2 regions of the Mesorhizobium sp. B2-4-7 genome follow, and region 1 is predicted to be linked to the other one. Evidence: predicted binding sites of a transcription regulator. Region 1 holds the regulator's gene; the other holds the start of a gene.
The links. The regulator LexA, encoded in region 1, represses DNA repair genes until DNA is damaged. The targets are predictions, from matches to a motif close to TGTTCNNNNTGTGTTCNG.
Positions count from the first base shown of each region.

Region 2: a site for LexA is predicted at 5,065-5,082, ahead of FJ946_RS03600 (PA0069 family radical SAM protein). Genes of this name have one in related genera too.

Region 1 is NZ_VFVH01000009.1:164,641-171,826, forward strand. It holds gene FJ946_RS22615 (ComEC/Rec2 family competence protein) at 1-1,781, shown strand, start outside; gene lexA (transcriptional repressor LexA) at 1,775-2,518, opposite strand; gene FJ946_RS22625 (TetR/AcrR family transcriptional regulator C-terminal domain-containing protein) at 2,971-3,648, shown strand; gene kynU (kynureninase) at 3,645-4,892, shown strand; gene kynA (tryptophan 2,3-dioxygenase) at 4,956-5,792, opposite strand; gene FJ946_RS22640 (AMP-binding protein) at 5,789-7,186, opposite strand, start outside.
Region 2 is NZ_VFVH01000001.1:703,869-711,054, reverse strand. It holds gene FJ946_RS03630 (AtpZ/AtpI family protein) at 1-324, shown strand, start outside; gene FJ946_RS03625 (F0F1 ATP synthase subunit A) at 412-1,170, shown strand; gene FJ946_RS03620 (F0F1 ATP synthase subunit C) at 1,255-1,479, shown strand; gene FJ946_RS03615 (F0F1 ATP synthase subunit B) at 1,574-2,173, shown strand; gene FJ946_RS03610 (F0F1 ATP synthase subunit B) at 2,184-2,675, shown strand; gene FJ946_RS03605 (ribonuclease HII) at 2,998-3,693, opposite strand; gene FJ946_RS03600 (PA0069 family radical SAM protein) at 3,836-4,990, opposite strand; gene FJ946_RS03595 (glycosyltransferase) at 5,141-5,665, shown strand; gene FJ946_RS03590 (hypothetical protein) at 5,814-6,239, opposite strand; gene moaB (molybdenum cofactor biosynthesis protein B) at 6,382-6,936, opposite strand; gene FJ946_RS03580 (4-(cytidine 5'-diphospho)-2-C-methyl-D-erythritol kinase) at 6,923-7,186, opposite strand, start outside.

The sequences.
Region 1 (7,186 bases):
AAGTGACGGCCGGCTCCCTCGTGACCGGCTATGCCAGGCTGTTGCCGCCGACCGGGCCGGTGCGGCCGGACAGCTACGACTTTTCCTTCGACAGCTACTTCGCCGGCATAGGCGCCAGCGGCTTCTTTCTCGGCAACCCCAAAATCGTCTCAGCCGATGACAGGCCGTTGTGGGCCGCCCTCTCAGCCGCCATCGAGAGTGCTCGCGAAAGCATTGCCGACCATATCAGGGGCAGCATCGGCGGCGCCGAGGGCGAGATCGCCGCGGCGCTGATCGTGGGTGTTCGCGCCGGGATTCCCGACGAGATCAATGAAGCGATGCGACGCACCGGCATCTACCACATCATCTCAATTTCCGGGCTGCACATGGCGCTGGTCGCCGGCACCGTCATGGGTCTGCTGCGTGGCGGCTTCGCGCTGTTTCCGAACTTTTCCTCCCGTCGGCCGGTCAAGAAATACGCGGCCGCGGCGGCACTTTTCTCGATCGCCGCCTACCTCGTCATTTCGGGCGTCGTTGTCGCCGCCGAACGCAGCTTCATCATGCTGGCGGTGATGCTGATCGCCGTTCTGTTCGATCGGGCGGCACTCACCATGCGCAATCTGGCTATTTCGGCGATCGCCGTCATCGTGGTGTCGCCGCACGAGGTGGTAGGGCCGAGCTTCCAGATGTCGTTCGCCGCCACCGCGGCCCTGGTCGGCGCCTATGCCGGCTGGTCGGATCGCAAAGCCGACAAAGCGCGGACCCCGCCGCCGCAACGGACCTTGCCTGGCCTGCTGACGCGAAAATTGCTGCTGGCGACAGGTGGGCTGGCGATGACCTCGATTATCGCGGGAAGCGCCACGGCGCTTTTCGCCATCTGGCATTTCCAGCGCGTGTCGCCGCTCAGCCTGTTCGCCAATCTTGCCGTCATGCCGATCGTTTCTGTCGTGATGTTCCTTGCGGTTGCCAGCGCGCTGCTGATGCCGTTCGGGTTCGATGGACCATCCCTTTATCTGATGGGCAAGGGACTGGCCGCGATGATCGCCATATCAGGATGGATCTCGCAACGCTCGCCGGTCGACGCGGTCGGGTTGATTTCGCAGCAATCCGTCCTTCTGGTGGCGATCGCCCTGGTCATCGCGACGATGGCCACGACATGGCTGCGGCTGGCGGCACTTCCCTTCGCGCTCGCCGGCCTGTTGACCGTCTCGGACACGCGCACGCCGGACGTGCTGATTTCGGAGGATGCCCGCCTGGTGGCGTTGCCGATCGGCGGCGGCGAGCTCGCGATCAACCGGGCGCGCCCGAACGAATTCACCGTCGATAATTGGAAACGCGCGCTGAAGTCCGAAACCATCGTTGCGCCGGAACTGTTCGACAGCGGAGACCGACAGTTCGACATCTTCGATCCCGCGCAACTTCCGGCGGGAGCGCCTTTCTATTGCTTCACGGGCCTGTGCATGGCCCGGCATACCTCGGGGGCGATCATCGCGCAGGTGGAGGATCGCAAGGACGCCTGGAGGGCCTGCTCCTATGCGGATCTGATCGTCATCAACGACCCCGCGGGCTACGACCCCTGCCACAATCCGCTGGTTCTCGTCATCACCAAGCGGCAGCTCGCTCGTAAGGGAAGTGCCGCCGTCTTCTTCGACCGGCAATCGGCGACGGCACCGGCACGGGTCAGCTTTGCCGTCGACAGGCCATATCGGCCTTGGCACGAACAGCGAAAATTCTCACGCGAGGCAAGGGGACTGCCGCCTTACCGTAAACCCGAAAAGCCCACCGCCGACCCCGCTCAGTAGCGCCTGATCAGGCCGACCAGCTTGCCCTGCACCTTGACCCTGTCCGGTCCGAAAATACGTGTTTCATAGGCCGGATTGGCAGCCTCGAGCGCAATCGAAGCACCCTTTCGGCGGAAGCGCTTAAGCGTTGCTTCCTCCTCGTCCACCAGGGCCACGATGATCTCGCCGGGACTTGCGGTGTCGGCATTGCGGATGATGACCGTGTCGCCGTCGAAAATGCCGGCCTCGATCATCGAATCGCCCTTGACCTCCAGCGCATAGTGTTCGCCGCCCATGATCATGTCAGGCGGCACTGAAATGGAATGCGTCTGATGCTGGATGGCGTCGATCGGCACACCCGCTGCGATGCGACCCATGACCGGGATCGACACCGCTGAAACCGCGTCGTCGTCATTGCCGGCAGCGGGCAGACGCGAAGACGTCGCCGGCTTGATCTGCCGGCTAGGGCTGCTGCCCTGTCCGAGGCTGCCTTGGATGACGCTCGGGGAGAACTTCTTTGCCGCGTTAAGACCCGGCGCGATCGAGTCCGGCAGGCGCAGCACCTCCAGCGCGCGCGCCCGGTTGGGCAGGCGGCGAATGAAGCCGCGCTCCTCCAACGCCGTGATCAGCCGATGAATTCCCGACTTGGAGGCGAGGTCCAGCGCTTCCTTCATCTCGTCGAAGGACGGCGGAATGCCGCTTTCCTTCAGCCGTTCATGGATGAACATCAAGAGTTCATGTTGCTTGCGCGTGAGCATGGCGGCCCCCAAAGGCATTGCACGAAGGGTCTGGAACCAGAATCAGAAAACAAACCCAGAACAAACACTATCTGTTCCAGTTGTGTTCCGCAACCATTTAAAGTTTAATGAATTTGTTAAGGCGACGGAAACGAAATGCCCTCCCGCAGCCAGCATCCTGCCAGCGCGGTCCGTCGTCAATGCGCTCCCGGGCCCTTTGAAACTATTTTGGTTAATGGCCTGTGGCCCGACCGGTCTCCACTCTTGGCACAAGCCTGCAAGCTGGGTGACCGGCAGGTGCGGGGTGCGTTTGGGCGGATTAGAAACCCCTGCGGCTCGTGAACGAAACGAAACCAAAATGCCAACTTCCGCCGGAAAACGGCCAGACACCACCACTGGTCGCGACGGGCTGCGTTCGTTCGTTCGCTTGACGAAACCGTATAATAATGTACGGTTTTCGAAGAGGAACACCAATGACCACGCCGAAGCAGGCCGCGCGACGCGAACGGATAGAGGAGGCCGCCTATGCGGTGCTCCGGGAAACCGGCTACAAGAGCGCCTCCCTGCTTGCTATCGCCAAGCGGGCATCGGCCTCGAACGAAACCCTCTACAACTGGTACGGCAACAAGCAGACCCTGTTTCGATCCTTGATCGAAGCCAATGCGGGAGAGGCAAGGAAGCTGCTGGAGGACGCCCTTCACCAGGCGCGCGATCCGCTCGAAACCCTGAACTTGCTCGGGCCAGTCCTGCTGACCCTCGTGACGGGCGACAAGGCGGTGGCGCTCAATCGCGCCGCGGCCGGCGACGTCAACGATACAGGCACGCTTGGCCAATCGATCGCGCAATTCGGCCGCAATACCATAATGCCGCTTCTTGGCGACCTGCTTCGAACCGCAAGTCGGGCCGGCCCGATCGCCTGTGACGATCCTGCCGAAGCCGCCGACATCTACATCAGTCTTTTGATCGGCGATCTCCAGGTTCGCCGGATCGTTGGGGTGCTCGAGGAACTGCCTCGGGCGGAAATCGAGCAAAGATCGAACCGGGCGTTCACCCTGTTCTTGCGCCTCTATGCGGCCAGCCCTTGCCCGGGCGGCAAAACAGCCGGCCCGTTTCCAGGGCGCTCTTCTCACCGAGGAACATCGCGACCATGAGCAAAATTCCCGATCTCGCAGCGATCGAGGCAATGGACACCGCGGATCCGCTGCGTGCCATGCGTGACCGCTTCACCTTGCCCCAGGGGGTGATCTATCTCGACGGCAATTCGCTGGGCGCCGCTTCGCCAGCCGTGTTCGGCGAGCTGCAGAAGGCCGCCACGCAGGAGTGGGCGCAGGATCTCATCCGCGCCTGGAACACCGCCGGCTGGTTCGACATGCCGGTCGAACTCGGCGACCAACTCGGGCGCCTGATCGGGGCCGCCGCCGGCCAGACGGTGGTCTGCGATACCACCTCGATCAACATCTACAAGGTGCTGCATGCGGCACTCGGGATGCGGCCGGACAGGTCAGTCATCATCGCCGAGGGGGACAGCTTTCCGACCGATCTCTATATGGCCGAAGGCGTTGCCTCGACGCGGCCGGGCACGGTGCTGCGGCTCGAGGGTGTCGATGCGCCGACCATAGAAGAACTGATCGACGAGCGGGTCGCGGTCATCCTGGTCAACCACGTCAACTACAAATCCGGGCAGTTACGCGACATGGCCGCGCTGACGCGGACGGCACATGATGCCGGCGCGCTGATTGTCTGGGATCTCTGCCATACCGCCGGCGCCTTGCCCGTCGAGCTCGACCGTTCGAATGCCGATTTCGCCGTTGGCTGCACCTACAAATATCTCAATGGCGGCCCGGGTGCCCCGGCCTTCATCTACGCGGCCGAGCGCCACCATGGCGATGTCCGCCAGCCGCTCAGCGGCTGGTGGGGCCATGCGCGGCCATTCGCCTTCGAACAGGGTTTTGCTGCCGGCACTGGCATCCGCCGGTTTCTCTGCGGCACGCAGCCTGTGCTGTCGATGCGCGCGCTCAAAGGGGCGCTCGATGTCTGGAACGACGTCGACATGGCAGAGGTGCGCAGGAAGAGCATGGCGTTGACCGATCTGTTCATCCAACTGGTCGAGGCAAAATGCGGCGCCTACGGCCTCGAACTCGAAAGCCCGCGCGATGGCAATGAGCGCGGCAGCCAGGTTTCGTTCCTCCACCCGCATGGCTATCAGGTGATGCGGGCCTTGATCGAGCGCGGCGTGATCGGCGATTTCCGCGCGCCATCCACGATTCGCTTCGGCTTTACGCCGCTTTATGTCGGCTATGTCGATGTCTGGCAGGCTGTCGAGGTGCTGGAAGACATTTTGCGCACGGACGCGTGGCAGGAGGCGCGTTTCGCCGTCAAGGCGGCGGTGACTTAAGAGCCTGTCGCTCAGAAAAGCGCAGTGGGTTCGGGATAACGATATGCAGTCGGCAAAGCTACGTCAGAGCCGGGTACGGACCTTCCACAGCTCCGGGAACAACTCCACCTCCAGCATCTTCTTCAGGTAGGACGCGCCCGATGTGCCGCCGGTGCCGCGCTTCATACCGATGATGCGCTCGACCGTGGTGACGTGGTTGAAGCGCCAACGGCGGAAATAATCCTCGAAATCGACCAGCTTCTCGGCGAGTTCGTAGAACATCCAGTAGCGCTGCGGGTCGCGGTAGATGATCTGCCAGGCGACAAGGACCTCTTCGTTCTCGGTCCGCGTTTCGCGCCAGTCCGTACGCCTTGCGTCGGCACCGATGTCGAAGCCGTTACGGGCGAGCAGCAGCAGCGCCTCGTCGTAGAGCGACGGTTGCGCCAGGATCGCCTCCAGTTTCTCGCTGAGGTCCGGCCGGTGCTTGTGCGGTCCGAGCATTGCGAGATTGCGGTTGCCGGCCATGAACTCGATGGCACGGTACTGCCACGACTGGAAGCCCGAGGACTGGCCAAGCGCGTCGCGGAACTCGGTGTATTCGCTGGGCGTCATCGTGCGCAGCACGTCCCAGGCATTGTTGAGCTGCTCGAAGATGCGGGCGACGCGCGAAAGCATCTTGAAGCTCGGTTCGAGACGGTCGGCGCGGATGGAGCGGATTGCGGCGCCGATTTCGTGCAGCGCGAGCTTCATCCAGAGTTCCGATGTCTGGTGCTGGATGATGAACAGCATCTCGTCATGGGCTGACGAAAGCGGCTCCTGCGCCTCGAGCACCTTTTCCAGATGCAGATAGTCGCTGTAGGACATGCGCTCCTTGAACGACATTTCCGCGCCCTCGGCGGACGGGTCGTAGGGCTTGCTCAATTGATCTTCTCCGCGCGCAGCCGGAAGCGCTGGATCTTGCCGGTCTGCGTCTTGGGCAAAGCGGCGATGAATTTTACCGAGCGCGGATATTTGTAGGGCGCGATCGTGGCCTTGACGTGATCCTGCAGACGCTTGACGGTCATTGCGTCTGGCGCCACGCCTTGCACGAGCACCACATGAGCCTCGACGATCTGGCCGCGCTCGGCATCCTCGGCGCCGACCACCGCGCATTCGGCGACATCGGCATGCGCCAGCAGCGCCGCTTCGACCTCAGGGCCGGCGATGTTGTAGCCGGCACTGACAATCATGTCGTCGGAGCGCGCTGCGAAGTGGAAGAAACCGTCCTCGTCCTGCCAGAACGTGTCGCCGGTGAGGTTCCACCCGTCGCGGACATAGTCGCTCTGCCTGGCATCGGCCATGTAGCGGCAGCCGGTCGGTCCCCGCACCGCGAGCCTGCCCGCGGTGCCGCGCGGCACTTCGCGCATTTCGTCGTCGACGATGCGCGCCTGATAGCCGCCAACGGCCTTGCCGGTGGAAGCGGGCTTCATGTCATCGAAGCGGTTGGAGATGAAAATATGCAGCATTTCCGTGGCGCCGATACCGTCAAGGATCGGCTTGCCGGTTTTCTCAGTCCATTCCTCGAAGACCGGCGCCGGCAAGGTCTCGCCGGCCGAAACGGCGACGCGCAGCGACGATAAATCGGCCCCTTCGTCCATGGCCTTGAGCATTGCGCGATAGGCGGTGGGCGCGGTGAAGGAGATCGTCGCTTTGTAGGTTTCGATGATGTGGACCATGTTGGGCGGCGTTGCCTGTTCCAGCAGCGTTGCCGCGGCGCCGAAACGCAGCGGGAAGATGGCGAGCCCGCCAAGGCCAAAGGTGAAGGCCAGGGGCGGCGAGCCGACGAAGATGTCGTCAGGCGTCACCTGCAGGATCTCGCGGGCGTAGGCGTCGGCGATGATCAGGAGGTCGCGGTGAAAATGCATCGTCGCCTTCGGCACGCCTGTCGTGCCTGAGGTGAAGCCGAGCAGGGCGACGTCGTCACGCCCGGTCTGCACCGCGGTAAACGTCACGGGCTTGTCGAGGGCGGCGCGATCGAGTTCGGCGTCGTGGTTGGCGGTGCCGTCGAAGCCGATGACCTGCTTGAGGAACGCGCTGTCCTTGGCGCAGGCGGTCATCTCGTCCATCAGCCTGGTGTCGCACAGCGCTGTGGTGATTTCGGCCTTGTCGACGATCTTGGCGAGTTCGCCGGCGCGCAGCATCGGCATCGTGTTGACCACGACGGCGCCGACCTTGGTGGCGGCCAGCCAGCAGGCCACCATTGCGGGGTTGTTGGCCGAGCGGATCAGCACCCGGTTGCCTGGCTTGACGCCGTAATTCTCGACCAGCGCATGCGC
Region 2 (7,186 bases), on a different contig from region 1:
GACGAACTTGAGCGCCGCCGGCGTGAACTTGAAGCATCGCTTGCGACAAGGCGGCCGGACCGGCTCGAGGGGAAAGACGCGAAACCAGTGACCGGGTACGGTCAGGCACTCAAGCTGTCCAGCGAGTTCATCGCCGGGGTGGTGGTCGGTGCCGCCATCGGCTGGATCATCGACCGTCTGGCGGGGACATCGCCATGGGGTCTGATCGTGTTTCTGCTGCTTGGTTTTGGCGCGGGCGTGCTCAATGTCATGCGTTCGGCAGGCGTTGTGGCGGAATTCGGACAGGGCGACAAATCGCGCTCTGGCCGCGACGACAGCAAGTGACCGCCCTTCAGGCGGCATTTGGAAATAGCCGCCTTTCGACGGGCGGCATGGTAACAAGGCCGCATGCGGCACTGACGGGGTTTGAACGTGGCAGCTGACAAGGTCGATCCGATCCACCAGTTCCATATCAACAAGCTGATACCGATCGATATCGGCGGCTACGACTTGTCCTTTACCAATTCGGCGCTGTTCATGGTCGCGACCGTGGTCGTCGCCGCGGCGTTCCTGTTTCTGACGACGTCGAGCCGCAGCCTCGTTCCCGGCCGGCTGCAATCGATCTCCGAAATGGCCTATGAGTTCGTCGGCAACATGTTGCGCGACGCCGCCGGCACGCAGGGCATGAAGTTCTTTCCCTTCGTGTTTTCCCTGTTCATGTTCGTGCTGGTCGCCAACCTGCTTGGCCTGTTCCCGTATTTCTTCACCGTCACCAGCCACATCATCGTCACCTTCGGCCTCGCCGTCTTGGTTATCGGCACCGTGATTGTCTACGGTTTCGGCAAGCACGGCCTTGGTTTCCTCAAGCTGTTCGTGCCGCAAGGCGTGCCGGTGTTCCTGCTGCCGCTGGTGGTGCTGATCGAAGTGATCTCCTTCGTCTCGCGCCCTGTCAGCCTCTCGGTTCGTCTGTTCGCCAACATGCTCGCCGGGCACATCACGCTGAAGGTCTTCTCCGGCTTCGTCGTCAGCCTCTCGGCGCTGGGCGCGGTCGGCGTCGCTGGCTCGGTGCTGCCGCTGGCGATGGCCGTGGCGTTGACCGCGCTCGAACTGCTGGTCGCCTTCCTTCAGGCCTATGTCTTCGCGGTGCTGACCTGCATGTATCTCAACGACGCCCTGCACCCGGGGCACTGATAAAAAATTTCCGGCGCAAGAGTTTTCAACATTGCCGCCGGAATGGAATCGCAACGGAATTTCAGATCCAAAGGAGTTGAACAAATGGACGTAGAAGCAGCAAAGTACATCGGCGCCGGCATCGCTTGCCTCGGCATGGGCGGCGCGGGCATTGGCCTCGGCAACATCTTCGGCAGCTATCTCTCGGGCGCGCTGCGCAACCCGTCGGCCGCCGATGGCCAGTTCGGCCGTCTGATCTTCGGCTTCGCCGTGACCGAAGCTCTGGGCATCTTCTCGCTTCTCATCGCGCTGCTGGCCCTGTTCGGCTGAGCCCCTGTTTGGCTGAGCCGCTATTTGGCTAAGCTATGGGAAGATTGGACAGGCCGGCCGCGAGAGCGGCGGGTCTGATATCAGGGGATAGTCCATGTTCGTGACATCTGCCTTTGCGCAAGAGTCCGCGCCTGCCACCGAGGCTGGCCACGCTGCGACGGAAGGCGACACGCATTCCGGCACCAGCGTGCCTGCCGAAGCTCATGGCATGTTTCCGCCATTCGATCCGGCGACGTTTCCGTCGCAGCTTCTTTGGCTGGCGATCACGTTCGGGCTCTTCTACCTCTTCCTGAAAAGGGTGGTGGTGCCGCGCGTCGGCGGCATCATCGATGTCCGCAACGACCGTATCAGCCAGGATCTCGATCAGGCCGCGAAGTTGAAGGGCGAGGCCGACGCCGCCGTTGCTGCTTACGAGCAGGAGCTGGCGGAAGCCAAGAAAAACGCCAACGCCATCGGCCAGCAGGCCAATGACGCGGCCAAGGCGGAAGCCGAGACCGCGCGCAAGAAGATCGAGGCCGCGCTCGACGAGAAGCTCGGCGAGGCCGAGGCGCGCATTTCTTCCATCAAGGCCAACGCCATGAAGGAAGTCGGCAGCATCGCCGAGGACACTGCCTCGGCGATCGTCGAGGCGCTGGTCGGCGGCAAGGCCAGCAAGGCCGAGATTGCGGCCGCGGTCAAGTCCGTGGCCGGGTGAGGAGCGCATCATGGACGCCACATCTCTTGCAACGCTCTGGGCCACGATCGCCCTGGTCATCTTTTTGGGTATCGCCATCTACATCAAGGTGCCCCGCCTGATCGCCAAGGCGCTCGATGCCCGCGCCGCCAGGATCAGCAGCGAGCTTGACGAGGCGCGCAGGCTGCGCGAGGAGGCCCAGCAGTTGCTTGGCCAATACCAGCGCAAGCGCAAGGAAGCCGAGCAGGAGGCCGCGGACATCGTCGCCGCGGCCAAGCGCGAAGCCGAACTGCTCGCCGCCGAGGCGCACAAGAAGACCGAGGACTACGTCGCGCGGCGCACCGCTCTTGCCGAACAGAAGATCGGCCAGGCCGAGCGCGAGGCGATCGGCGAAGTGCGCGCCAGCGCCGTCGACATCGCCGTCGAAGCCGCTCGCACGCTGCTCGCCGGCAAGATCGACGCCAAGGCGGGAGCCGACCTGTTCAAGACCTCGCTCGCCGATGTGAAGGCGAAGCTGAACTGAGTTGAAAACAACAGAAATGAAAAAAGCCGCCTGGGAAACCCGGCGGCTTTTTTGTTGTGGCGCGGAGGTCAACGCTGCCGATCTCCCCTCTCGTGGGGGAGATGCCCGGCAGGGCAGAGGGGGGCGCGAAGGAACGCCAGCGCTCGATTCAAAATCAGCTGAATTGGGTGCCGATAGTGCAGGGAACCTGGGCAAGACTAACTGATAGGCTGGAGGGACAGCGCCCCCCTCTGTCCTGCCGGACGTCTCCCCCACGAGGGGGGAGATTGGCTGTCACCGCCGCTTTCGCCAATCCTACCAACGCAAGATAGATCGAGCCGCCCTAATCCAGCCCGGCGAAGCTCTCTTCTTCCACCACCTCGGCACCTTCAAGCCTGAATGGCGCGAACGACACGCGGTGCAGCCGCGCCACCGGCCCGTGCGTCTCGATCGCGGTGCGATGGCGGACCGTGGCATAGCCCATATGCACTTCGAAGCCATAGTGCTGGTGATGGCTGCCGCAGCCGCACATCATGCGGTCGCGCATCACCTTGGCGACGATCGAGGCGGCGGCGATGGATTGCGAGCGCTGGTCGCCCTTGATCAGCGCGCGCCCCGTGCAAGGCAGGCCCGGCGGCACGTCGCGCCCATCGGCAAGCGCGAGCTTCGGCTGCACCGGCAGGCCGGCGACCGCACGGCGCATCGCCTCCAGGCTCGCCTTGAGGATGTTGCTGCCGTCAATGCCCTCGGCGCTGACCGAGGCCATCGACACGCCGAGCGCGGAGCCGATGATGCGCACGAACAGCGCCTCGCGCTGCAAATGGCTGAGCCGTTTGGAATCGTCGAGGCCGTCGGGGATGTTGGCAGGGTCGAGCACGACCGCAGCCGCCACCACCGGTCCGGCCAGCGGGCCGCGTCCGGCCTCGTCCATCCCCGCGACCGGCCACAGGCCTTCGGCCATCGCCTTCGTCTCGAAGGAGAAATCGGGTTTCTCGACGATTTCGAAGAGAGGCGGAGAATCAGAACGCGCGCGAGCCATGTTGCGGCGAGGTTCGCATCGGCTCTGATTCTCCGCAAGTCCCTCCGGGTCGGGTGGGGCGCCGGACCGGGAGGGCACCGTCTGCAGGCCGGGGCAGGCCGGACGGGATTTTTTCGCCACGGCGGCAAACAGCCGCGGTCGTTCAAAGCAGCATCAACTGCTCCTGGTCCTTGCCGGCGGCGACGAACTGGTCGGTCCGCAGCGTGCGCCGCTCGGCATTGAGACCGAGCCGCTTGGCGGTGATTTCGAAGCGCCGGCCGATCTGCCAGGCGTAAGGACCCGCGCCCTTCATGCGCTTGCCCCATTCCGAATCGTAATCCTTGCCCTCGCGCATCGAGCGGATCAGCGACATCACATGGCGATAGCGGTCGGGATAGTGGCGCAGCAGCCAGTCCTTGAAGATCGGGCTGACCTCGAGCGGCAGGCGCAGCACGACATAGCCCGCCTCGCGTGCGCCGGCATGGTGCGCCGAATCGAGGATGCGTTCCATCTCCTGATCGGTCAGCCCGGGGATGATCGGCGCCACCATGACCGAAGCAGGGATGCCGGCATCCGCAAGCTGCCTGATCGCCTCCAGCCGCTTGGCCGGCGTCGAGGCGCGTGGCTCCATGGTGCGCGCCAGCATGCGGTCGAGCGTGGTCACCGACAACGCCACCTTGGCGAGGCCCCGTTCAGCCATGCGTGACAAGATGTCGATATCGCGCGTCACCAGGGCGGATTTGGTGACGATGCCGACCGGGTGGCCGCGCGCCTCCAGCACTTCGAGGATCTCGCGCATGATCCGATACTGCTTCTCGATCGGCTGGTAGGGATCGGTATTGGTGCCGATGGCGATGGTTCGCGGCTGGTAACCGTCCTTCGACAGTTCCTTGTCGAGCAGGCGCGCCGCGTCGGGCTTGGCGAACAGTTTGGATTCGAAATCCAGCCCCGGCGACAGGCCCATGAAACTGTGCGTCGGCCGCGCAAAGCAATAGACGCAGCCATGCTCGCAGCCGCGATAGGGATTGATCGAGCGGTCGAAGGAGATGTCGGGCGATTCATTGCGGGTGATTATGGTACGCGGCTTCTCGACCTGCACCTCGGTCTTGAAGGGAGGCAGTTCCTCCAGCGAGTTCCAGCCATCGTCGAAGACATGCCGGCTGACCGGCTCGAACCGGCCGGACGGGTTGATGCCTGCCGACCGGCCGCGGTTGCGGTCCGGACGCACGCGCATGCCGCTCTGCTCGATCATCGCGTTGGCCATTTCGGCTCGTCCTGCTCCGAAGGCGGCAATGTCGGCGCGCATGATCGGTTCCATCTTCGCCCGCTCCCAAGGACTGTCCATGTTGTTTCGAATCGCTCTGTTCATGAATTTAATCCTATTTGCCGAACGAGAACAAAGCAAGAACTTTCTATGGTGCGCCGCAAAAACTGGCGCTGCGTTCCGCTTTCCGCTATTCGGCAAATGATGCTCACCGTTCTCATAGAGACCCACAATGACGAGGAGGGCCTCGCTCGCACCTTGGCGACGCTGATCGGCGGCGCCGTGGAGGGCGTGGTTCGCGAGGTCATCGTCTGCGACGCCGGTTCCACCGACCAGACCCATCGCGTCGCCGAGCATGCCGGGTGCCAGTATGCGACCGACGGCGTCGCGGCGGCCATCCGGCACGCGAAGGGCGATTGGCTGTTGCTGCTGGAACCGGGCGCGCGGCTGGTCGACGGATGGATCGACGAGGTCGTTGCGCATACAGCGAGGCAAACCATGGCGGCGCGGTTTTCACGCACACGCGCCGGCCGCGCGCCATTCCTGGCCCGTATCTTCTCGGGAAACCGTGCCTTGGCCGACGGGCTGCTGATCAGCAAGCGCCAGGCCACATCCTTGTCGAAAAGAGCCGGCAGCGCCGAGGCTCTCGCTCGCGGCCTGGCGACCAAGCGGCTGGATGCCGAAATCTGGGCCGCTCCGGCAAAACAAGAGCACCGCCCGTCCAAATGATTTTGCAGCTGCTCTGTCTACGTGCGTTGCACATGTGACGCGCAGCTAGCTTCCGATCACGCGGGTGCCGGCGCGCAGGCCGCGGCTGATGATGGAAGTGGTTTCGGTGTCTCGCGGTCCTCGCGCCGGTGCTTCCACGGCGAGCCGGTCATTCGCTAAAACGCATCTCCACAGGCATCCAGCGAAGACGACGTCTGGCTTGACGCTGTGTCTTGCTTTCCGCGTCGTAGTCGACCGGGATCGGTTCCTGACTGAACGACCTTTGATCGTCCAGGGCGTTGATGATGACGATTGCCCTGGCATCGTCCTCTCCGGCGATTGCGGCGGTATAGACACCGCATTCACCGCAGATCAGGTAGTCGGCCGTCCCTAATCCAAAACGGTATTTCTTCAATCGCTGGATGTCCTTGACTGAGATGACCAATCTGCCGTCCGGATCGGCGACGGCGCGCGAGCCATGCTTGGTACAGAACGAGCACTGGCAGGCGCGAACCTCGATTTTCGATGGATCGAGCTCGGTTGAAAATCGAAGGCGTATGTTGCCGCAATGGCACCCGCCATTATGCACTGTCATCGCGTCCGCCCGTCTTCAACGGCGATGGCCGCCGCCGCGAGACGATACGTCCTGCCGCATCCGGTTTGGAATGGTCTTTCGAAGGCGAAGGCGGTGTTCTGCCTGGCAAACGCGGCGTGAAACCAGCGCCTTGCCTCGGCTTTCACGGAGCCGACATGCCGCGCCGCAGGTGCTCGTCCAGGCGCGGCATGATCTCGACGAAGTTGCAGGGCATGTGCCGGTAGTCGAGCTGCGCCTTCAAGATGCCGTCCCAGGCATCCTTGCAGGCGCCGGGCGAGCCCGGCAGCACGAAGACGAAGGTGGCGTTGACGACGCCGCCGGTCGCCCGGCTCTGGATCGTGGAGGTGCCGATCTTGTCGTAGGAAATGCGGTGGAACACCTCGGAAAAACCATCCATGCGCTTTTCGAAGATCGGCTCCAGCGCGTCCGGCGTCACGTCGCGCCCGGTGAAGCCGGTGCCGCCGGTGGTGATGACCACATCGATCCCATCATCCTTCGACCAGCCGAGCACCTTGTTGCGGATCTTGTCTCCATCGTCGGTGACGATATCGCGGGCGGCAAGGATGTGGCCGGCTTCCGCGATGCGGTCGGCCAGCGTCTGGCCGGACCTGTCGTCGGCAAGGCTGCGCGTGTCGGAAACGGTCAGCACCGCGATGCGGACCGGAATGAAGGAACGGCTCTCGTCAGTCCTGGCCATGGGCATCTGCCTCCGCCGTCATGCTGCGGGTCGCGGCGACGAACCAGTCGGGTTGCCGGGCACGGATGTCGGCGGCCGCGCGCTTGGCGACGTTGCCGGTCTCGAACAGGCCGAAGCACGTGGCGCCGGAACCCGACATGCGGGCAAAACCGGCCCCGGCCTTGTTCAGCACCGAAAGTGCCTTGCCGATAGCGGGCTCGATGGCGCGGGCCGCCGGCTCGAGATCGTTGCGCGTTATCTCCAGCCAGTT